Regions from separate parts of the Oceanobacillus sp. FSL W7-1304 genome, predicted to be linked through region 1. Evidence: riboswitches for the same ligand, from Rfam matches in the RefSeq annotation. Region 1 holds a riboswitch; the other holds the start of a gene.
The links. A riboswitch is a leader RNA that binds a small molecule or an ion and turns the genes downstream of it on or off. The one in region 1 is predicted to bind S-adenosylmethionine.

Region 1 (4,761 bases):
AAACCATTGCAGCTGCAATGACCTCAGCCGTTTTAACAGCTGCGGAAGTAATAATATCTAAATTACCAGCGTATTTCGGAAGGTAGTCACCATTTCCCTCTACCTCAACAGAAACAGTTACAATATTATCCTTAATTACCGGATCTGCTTTAAAACGATATCCTTCCACATAGCTTTGCACGACTTTCAACATGTCATCTAATTTTTGTAAAATATTTTGATGTATCTCATCAGAGTATTCCGATATTTTTACGTGAATTGTATTCCGCATTAGAATTGGTGGTTCTGCAGGGTTCAAAATAATAAGTGCTTTCCCTTCTTTGGCACCACCAACTTCCTGTAGAGCCTTTGCAGTTGTTACTGTAAATTCATCAATATTTTGACGTGTTCCTGGTCCAGCACTTTTGCTAGAGATGGAAGCAACAATTTCTGCATACTCCACGTCGACCACGTCTGAAATTGCTTTGACCATTGGTACAGTTGCTTGTCCCCCACACGTAACCATATTAACGTTATCTAACGCTTCCACACTTTGCTCATCCAAGCTTACAGCAGGTACAATAAACGGTCCCACAGCAGCGGGGGTTAGATCAATTGCCTTTTTCCCTAATTTCTTTAATATCGGTGCATTATGTGTATGGGCCTTAGCAGAGGTTGCCTCAAATACAATATCTGCTAAGTCTGCTTGCTCCACAAAGCCATCAATCCCATTATAAATCGGAACAAGTCCATGCTCTTTCGCAAGTGCTAACCCTTTTGAATTCGGGTCAATTCCAATCATTGTTGTAGGTTCAAGCTTGTCACTGCGTAATAATTTATACATAAGATCTGTTCCTATATTTCCTGAGCCAATAATTGCACATTTGAGTTTTTGTTGAGTCATCCTATCTTTCCTCCTAAATTCAATTCCATAACTGCTTGACAATAATGATCCGAAGCGCTCTTCAAATGCCGGGCTAACAGTTCTTGAGCTTTCTCTACTTCCCCTATGGTTAGCGCATCAACCACGACAAGATGCTCTTCAATAATTTCCTGCTGTCTTGACTCAAGAATTGTAGACGTAACCTCGATTAACGTTTGTATCATGCCATTTAAGGAATGCCATAATTGAATAAGTGACTGATTACTTGTCATACCTACTAGTAACGCATGAAACTCCATGTCTGCATCAACATTCCTAATTTGACTATCGAAAGAATCCTGCATTTGCTGGATGTAGAGATAAAGTAGATGTTTATCTTTTTCTAGAGCTTCTGGAGATATTTGTGTTAGGGCATGCTTTTCTAATAAAATACGACTATCATATAAATTCCTAATATCCTCAATATCAAACTTCCCTACTACTGTCCTACCATTTGAAAGTCTCTTAACCAACCGCTCAGCTTCTAATTTTGAAAGAGCTTCACGTATAGGTCCCCTGCTCACATTTAATTCGCTTGATAATTGGGATTCCTTTAAGTGTTCACCTTCCTTATATCGATTTAACATAATTTCTTTACGCAAATAAGCAAGTACTTGTTCACTTACATGCATTTTCCCTATATTCATTACTACATGCAGGCCTCCTAACAAATAAATAAATTGAATATTCTGTAATGTAGACAGTTTACAATTATTAATTCATATTGTATTCGCTTACTTTTATTATGTCAATAATTATTTGAATATATTTTTTATTCTGCTCATTAGTTTATCCAATAAATTAAATCAAATATTACCTCCCCAAATCTACATTCACATCGATTGTAGTTTTGAAAAGAAGTACCATAAGCAAACGAGAAAAAGACGGAGGTGACAAAAATGGATTTTAACTAAGACAGTGTTGTTTGTCCAATTCGATTTTTCTTATCAACCATACGTTATATTAGGAGGAGATTTTAATGAAACTTTATTTAGACCCAGGTCATGGCGGAACAGATTCCGGTGCTACTGGAAATGGAATACAAGAAAAAGATGTTGTTCTTGATATCGCGTTGCGAATACGCGATCTGCTAATTGGAAACTACAGTAATGTTAGTGTTCAAATGAGTCGTACTGGAAACACAACAAAAAGTCTCGCCCAACGAACAAATGAAGCAAATGCATGGGGTGCTGATTATTTTCTATCTATTCATTGTAATGCATTTAACGGCTCTGCTGATGGCTATGAGGATTTCATTCATAGCAGCCTTTCAGATAGTTCACAGACTGCTAGATATCGAGACATTCTACATGCAGAAATAATTAAAGTTAACGGATTACGAAATCGTGGTAAAAAGAAAGCTAATTTCCATGTATTACGTGAGTCGTCCATGCCAGCAATGCTAACGGAAAATGGTTTTATCGACCATAGTGGAAATGCAGCTTTAATGAAACAGAACGCATGGAAGCAGCGAGTAGCAGAAGGGCATGTCAACGGACTAGCGAGAGCATTTAACCTGCAAGAAAAAAACGGAGGTCCTGGTACCGGCCAACTGTATAAGGTTATTGCTGGTTCCTTTAAATCAAAAGCAAATGCAGATGATCGTGTATCTTTCCTAAATTCTAAAGGCATTCAAGCTTTTGTAGAACAGGTTACGATTTCAGGTGAAACTTGGTATCGCGTTCAGGCTGGTGCATTTACAAACAGGACAAATGCAGAGAATCATTTACAGGTTGTCCGCAACACTGGAATCGATGCATTTATTATCATCCAGTAAATATATAACAGATTTAGTATGAATAAATGAAATCAATTGACTTTTCAACCAATAGATTATAAGATATATGAAATAACAAATTCATAAACACTCTTATGAAGAGCGGCGGAGGGACTGGCCCGATGAAGCCCGGCAACCATTCCAGTTAAATTCAACTGAGAATAGGTGCTAATTCCTGCAAAATACAATATGTATTTTGGAAAATAAGAGGATGGTTACTTGTCAAGTATATCCATGCCTCTCTTTTTTAGAGAGGCATTTTTATTTTCCCGAAATACGATAAGGAGACGCTCAGATGACAACAGCAATTGTGAAAGGCGCACCAGGACATTATCGAATCGGAGAAGGCATTTTAAAAGAGTTACGTGTACTTCTTTCAGAGTTAGGCGTGAAGAAAATACATATTCTTAGCGGCAGGAAGGCATGGAATGCTGCCTCTCCTTATATACCAGAGGAGCTTGATCGTTCAAACATCACGTTTGTGGAAGGACATTGTACGCTTGAGGCTGTCGAACAATTCGCAACTTCATTTCAACATGATGGGGTTGATGCAGTAATCGGTATTGGCGGGGGGACAGCACTCGATCTCACTAAAGCCTCAGCTGTAAAAGCCGGGATTAAATCCGTACTTATCCCAACAATCGCAGCTACCTGTGCAGCTTGGACACCATTAAGTGTATTTTATCAAGCTGATGGTACCCATTCACACTATACCGAGTTCCCAGTAGCAAATACACTCGTGCTGATTGAGCCAGCTATTATTGCTGGTGCGCCACCTGAATACTTGAAGGCCGGTATTGGTGACACACTCGCTAAATATTATGAAGCAGATGCTTTAGTTCGATCCTTTTACAAGGATAAGGATTTACCTGTTTGGCTTCAGATTTCTCAATTCTCCGCAGCTTTGTGCAGAGATATCTTACTAAAGGATGGAAAAGAAGCACTAGAATCGGTATCCAATAAAAAGGTATCGGATGCACTCATACGCGTTATTGAAACAATTATTATGACTGGTGGCATGGTCGGCGGATTCGGGGAAAAGGCCGGAAGAATTGCTGGTGCACATTCCGTCCATAATGGATTAACAGAGGCTAAAAGCATCAAGCAATTTTTACATGGAGAAATCGTGTCCTATGGTATCTTAGTTCAATTGGCTCTAGAAGAAAAGGATGAAGAGCTAAAAAGACTATTAGCAGTATATGATGATTGGGGGCTTCCAGCATCATTAAATCATTTATCCATTGACGCTCGAGACGAGGAACTATTGCAACGTATTATTAAGAAAACATTACTGCCTCAAGAATCGATTCATTTAATGGCGGAAGAAATTACAGAAGATACATTAATAAATGCCATTCTCAAAGTAGAGAGGCTAGCAGTTCCAACAACTAATTAATCAACTTTAGAAAGAGGGATACATAATGAAAAAATTACTATTCACAGGATTACTTGCATGCATGTTGGCAGTACTTGCCGCATGTGGTGGCGGCTCAGATGAAGCAGAAGGATTATTGGAAGACGGTAAATTAAAAGTCGGTGTAACATCAGGACCACATGAACAAATCTTAGAAAAGGTTGCAGAGCTTGCTGAAGAGGATGGCCTAACAATTGAATTAGTTTCTTTCAGCGATTATGTCATGCCAAATGTTAGTTTATCTGAAGGCGAGCTTGATTTAAACAGCTTCCAAACCGAGCCATTTTTTGACCATATGAATGAAGAACGCGGATTAGATTTAATTAAAGTTGCAGATACGGTTACATTCCCGATGGGGATTTACTCAGAAGGTGTAACAGATGTAGCAGATCTCGAGGACGGCGCCCGTATCGGTCTTCCAAGTGACCCGACAAACAGTGGACGTGCATTACTATTGTTTGAACAAGCAGGTTTAATTAAAATAGAAGAAGGTCTTGGCGTAAATGCAACGGTAAATGACATTGCTGAGAACCCAAACAATTATGAATTCATCGAGCTTGATCCAGCGCAAATCCCGCGCCAGTTAGGTGAAGTTGATGCAGCTGCCATTAATTCAAACTTTGCCATGGATGCAGGTCTCGTACCTGGTGAAGACTCAATCTTTATTGA
Region 2 (4,761 bases), 2.1 Mb from region 1:
ACTTCCTTACATACAAACGCTTATTATCTTCTACTCCACTTAGACAAATTGCAGCAGTATCCTTTGTAATATCAAGCTCTAATGTCGAACCATCAACTGGTAGGGTCTCCTCAAATAGTTTTTCATATTCGGGAACAGTTACTTCCATTCTTGAATCAAATAAATGTTTATGATCATTGATGTGAAGATGCTCACGATAATCGGACTGTAGAATCCCAGTAAAAAATTCTCCAACAGCGCCTGAACCATAGCTGTATAAACCAACCCTTGATCCGGCTTCTAATCCCTCGTTAAGTTCAAGAAGCGATAACAAGCTTAAGTATAAAGATCCCGTGTAGATGTTTCCAACGCTTCGATTATATTGCGTACTTACTTGATAATTCGCAACCAATCTTTCGTTGTCTTCCTCTGTACCTTCATCTAAAATCGTACGTAACGCCTTTAATCCCATCTTTGTATATGGCAAGTGGTAACAAATTGCCTCAAAATCTTTCAATTCAAGACCTGACTTTTCTTTATACTGCTCCCAAACCTTCGAAAAGAAGTATATGTATTGCTCATTGGAAAACTTTCCATCAACAAACGCTTTGTCAGAGTAAATCGGTCTCCAGAAATCCATAATGTCATTTGTAAAATAAGCACTATGCTCTTCAAGGACCATGATTCTTGGATTTGCACTAATCACCATCGCAACTGCTCCTGCACCTTGTGTGGATTCACCGGCGGTATTTAGACCGTACCTCGCGATATCAGAACCTATTACCAATACCTTGCTTTCCGGATTTAATGCAATATGCCCTTTTGCCAATTGAATTCCAGCAGTTGCACCGTAGCATGCCTGCTTCATTTCAACAGTACGTGCATGGGGATTTAACCCAAGTAAATTATGTACATAGACCCCTGCAGACTTCGAGTTATCAATACCTGATTCGGTACCAAAAATAACAAAATCGATTTTCTCTTTATCTGCCTCGTTTAAAATCCCAAGTGCAGCGTTCGCAGCCAATGTAACCGGGTCTTGTGTAATAGGCGGAATCGCCATTTTTTCCTGTCCAATTCCAACGGTGAACTTTTCCGGCTCTATGTCTCTTGCAACAGCTAATTTGTTCATATCTACATATAAATGCGGTGTATAAAAACCTATCTTATCAATCCCTATATTCAATGCCCTGCTCCTTTACAACTACCAAAATTTTATACTGTACTGCTTCGTGAAATAGTGCACAACTATTATTTTTTAAATTAAACAACAGTTAAATGATAATATAATGTATTACGAAAAACAACTCATTTGAAGTTAGATGGAAAGGTTTTCTAAACTACCGGATTAGCTAATTTGTCTGTATGATTGATTATCTATCAGCGCTCACGATGACTCATAATTTCAATCTCTTGTAGGGCCTGTGTTGCTAATTGATCAGCCTCACGGTTCATTTTCCGGGACACATCTTTATAAGTTGGGGCAATTCCAAGCTGTTCTAACTTTTGTTCAATCCGATTAATCCATGCTGATAGCTCCTTTTCATAGCATGGCCATTCCCCATCCAACTGATGAATGACAACCTTTGAATCTCCAACAAATGTTACTGGTAAGTGGTGCACACCTAATAGCTCTAATTCAGTTAATCCTAAATGAAGCGCCGCATATTCTGCTTCATTATTATTTATAAGGCCTTCCACTAAAGCATTTTTTCTTATCCGATAGGCCTTTTCATTTTGCTCATAGTAAATGACACAGCCAAGACCTGCTTTATCTGTCTTCAAGTCAAATCCACCATCAAAATAGACAGTTATATCATGCGGTTCCGTTTTAATTTCTTCCATGTATTTCTTTAATTGCTTATAGGTCCAGCTTCTATCATTGCTATCAATAAATGTTAATTGCTTGATTCTTCCAGTTTTCTCCATGTCTTCAGCAATGATGACGGCTTGTCCAGCTTGCATCATATCTGAGCTAAGCATCGTCTCTAATCCCTTTTTTGTACGATATGTTAATTCCATTCTCACTTGCAAAGATAAAACCTCCTTTTTACTTGGATATAAAACAAAATAAATGACATGAAATTTGAATAAAACACATTTAATGAATGAACCTTTCATTCATATTATTTTATATTGTATCCTAAAAATGCACATATCTTAGCAACACCACAAATTTGTTTTAATAATAACAAAAATGTATTTAATAAAACAATTGACAAAACTATAAAATTTATGCAAAATGGATTTAACAACTGAATATTCGTTATTTTCTTATCCAGAGAGGTGGAGGGATTTGGCCCTACGATACCTCGGCAACAGGCTTTTTTAAGTACTGTGCTAATTCCAACAAGCATTAATGCTTGGTAGATAAGAAGAGTAAAGTGAATAATACATACATGACCTCTTCTTTTCGGAAGGGGTCTTTTTATGTTTTCCCACCTTTTCTTATCACCACGAATACAATTTTCCACTAATGACAGCTTCAAAGGAGTGAATTAAAAGGTAGTGAAGAAAATGAAATGAGGTAATTGCTACTTTTAACGATAAAGGAGGACAGAAAAATGAGTTTATTAAGTGCTCTTGAAGAAAGGATCCTTATTGGTGACGGTGCAATGGGAACTTTGCTGTATTCATACGGCGTTGACCGTTGCTTTGAAGAATTGAATTTAACACATGAGGAACAAATTACCCGTATTCATCGATCATATATTGAGGCGGGATCCGATTTAATCCAAACCAATACGTACGGAGCAAATTACATTAAGCTTGCTCGTTATGGCTTAGAAGATCAAGTTAAAAAAATCAATACCAAAGCAGTGGAACTTGCTAGAAAGGCTGCTAAAAAAGACACTTTTGTTCTCGGAACTATCGGAGGGATACATGGCGCACAAGCATTAAATGATACAAAAGAAGAAATCAAACGAAGCTTTCGAGAACAGCTATATTGCTTACTGTTAGAAGGTGTAGATGGCCTTATTTTAGAAACCTATTACAATCTTGATGAGCTATTAACCGTATTAGAAATTGCCCGAGAAGAAACAACAATACCGATTATCACAAATGTCTCCATGCACGTACCAGGTATTCTTGAAAATGGTATCCAGCTAAAGGATGCTTTACAACGGCTAGAAGATACGGGTAGTAATATTGTTGGCGTCAACTGTCACTTAGGTCCATTTCATATGCTGCAATCATTAAAAGATGTTCCATTGTCAGATAAGACATTCTTAGCGGCTTACCCAAACGCTAGTCTGCCAGCTTATCACGAGGGCAAGCTCGTTTACGAAAATAAACCTGACTATTTCACTCGATGCGCCGAAGATTTTCGCAATGAAGGTGTTCGCTTGCTTGGCGGTTGCTGCGGAACAACCCCTGAGCATATCAAAGGATTAGCGCAAGGAGTTCGTAATTTAAAGCCATTAACGGAAAAGAAGATTATTAGAAAGCCTTCCCCTATTGAAGTAACACGTAATCAGACGACTAAAGAGACCCCTTTAGTCGATATCGTAAAGAAAAGACATTCCATCATCGTTGAGCTAGATGCTCCGAAGCATCTGCAAACAGACGCATATATGGAAGGCGTGAAGGCATTAAAGAAGGCTGGTGTCGATGCAATTACATTAGCTGACAACTCGTTAGCATCACCAAGAATTAGCAATATTGCGATCGCCGAAAAAATAAAACAAGAGGTTGGGCTAAGACCTCTCGTTCACTTAACTTGCCGCGATCGTAATTTAATCGGGCTGCAATCCCATTTAATGGGACTCGACACGTTAGGGATTCATGAAATTTTGGCAATTACGGGAGACCCAACGAAAATCGGCGACTTCCCAGGTGCCACTTCTGTTTTTGATGTAACATCGTTCGATCTAATTAAACTAATCAAGCAATTTAATAAAGGGCTTTCCTTTTCTGGTAATTCCTTACGACGGAAAACTTCTTTCAAAGTTGGTGCAGCTTTTAATCCAAATGTGGCTCATCTTGATAAGGCAGTCAAACGAATGGAAAAAAAGATTAGCTATGGTGCCGATTATTTTCTAACACAACCGATCTTCAATAAGGAGCAAATCATACAGCTGCATGAAGCAACAGCGCACATCCAAACACCTATTTATATAGGAATTATGCCGTTGACATCAACAAGAAATGCTGAATTTCTCCACAATGAAGTACCAGGAATTAAATTAAATGACGATGTTAGAGATAAAATGCGCTTTGTCTCGAACGATCGAGACAAATCGATTGAACAAGGGATTTCAATAGCAAAGGAACTTATTGATGTATCCTTACGATATTTCCATGGTATCTATTTAATTACACCTTTCGCACGTTATGACATGATTATTCGTCTTATTGAATATATCCAGGAAAAAGTCCCCAAAAGTAACTTCGAGGAGGTGTTGTCAGCAACCCCGCACAGCCTATAGGAAGAATTAAGATGAAAACAAATGAGGAGGAAATGAAATGACAAATGTGATTAGCTCAAACTTAGGTTACCCAAGAATCGGGAAGAAAAGAAAATGGAAGCGCGCCTTGGAAGGATACTGGAATAAGCAATTATCCGAAAAGGAACTTTTAGAGAAAACTGATGCCATTAGATTCGCAAACTTAAAAAAGCAAAAAGAAATTGGTATCGATCTTGTACCGGTTGGCGATTTTACACTATACGATCACGTCCTAGATACTTCCGCTATGTTCGGTGTTGTACCAGATCGTTTTAACTATGATGGCGGAAAGGTTAACCTCGAAACATATTTTGCTATTGCTCGCGGTACAGAA

Region 2: another riboswitch for S-adenosylmethionine. It lies ahead of NYE61_RS04765 (bifunctional homocysteine S-methyltransferase/methylenetetrahydrofolate reductase); the one in region 1 lies ahead of NYE61_RS15570 (iron-containing alcohol dehydrogenase family protein).

Annotation. Positions count from the first base shown of each region.
Region 1 covers NZ_CP150211.1:3,088,655-3,093,415, reverse strand. Annotated here, with positions in the region: gene NYE61_RS15585 (acetaldehyde dehydrogenase (acetylating)) at 1-883, opposite strand, end outside; gene NYE61_RS15580 (GntR family transcriptional regulator) at 880-1,548, opposite strand; gene NYE61_RS15575 (N-acetylmuramoyl-L-alanine amidase) at 1,881-2,678, shown strand; SAM riboswitch class I at 2,769-2,888, shown strand; gene NYE61_RS15570 (iron-containing alcohol dehydrogenase family protein) at 2,974-4,074, shown strand; gene NYE61_RS15565 (MetQ/NlpA family ABC transporter substrate-binding protein) at 4,100-4,761, shown strand, end outside.
Region 2 covers NZ_CP150211.1:934,392-939,152, forward strand. Annotated here, with positions in the region: gene NYE61_RS04755 (hydroxymethylglutaryl-CoA synthase) at 1-1,165, opposite strand, end outside; gene NYE61_RS04760 (reverse transcriptase-like protein) at 1,360-2,013, opposite strand; SAM riboswitch class I at 2,251-2,356, shown strand; gene NYE61_RS04765 (bifunctional homocysteine S-methyltransferase/methylenetetrahydrofolate reductase) at 2,544-4,409, shown strand; gene metE (5-methyltetrahydropteroyltriglutamate--homocysteine S-methyltransferase) at 4,447-4,761, shown strand, end outside.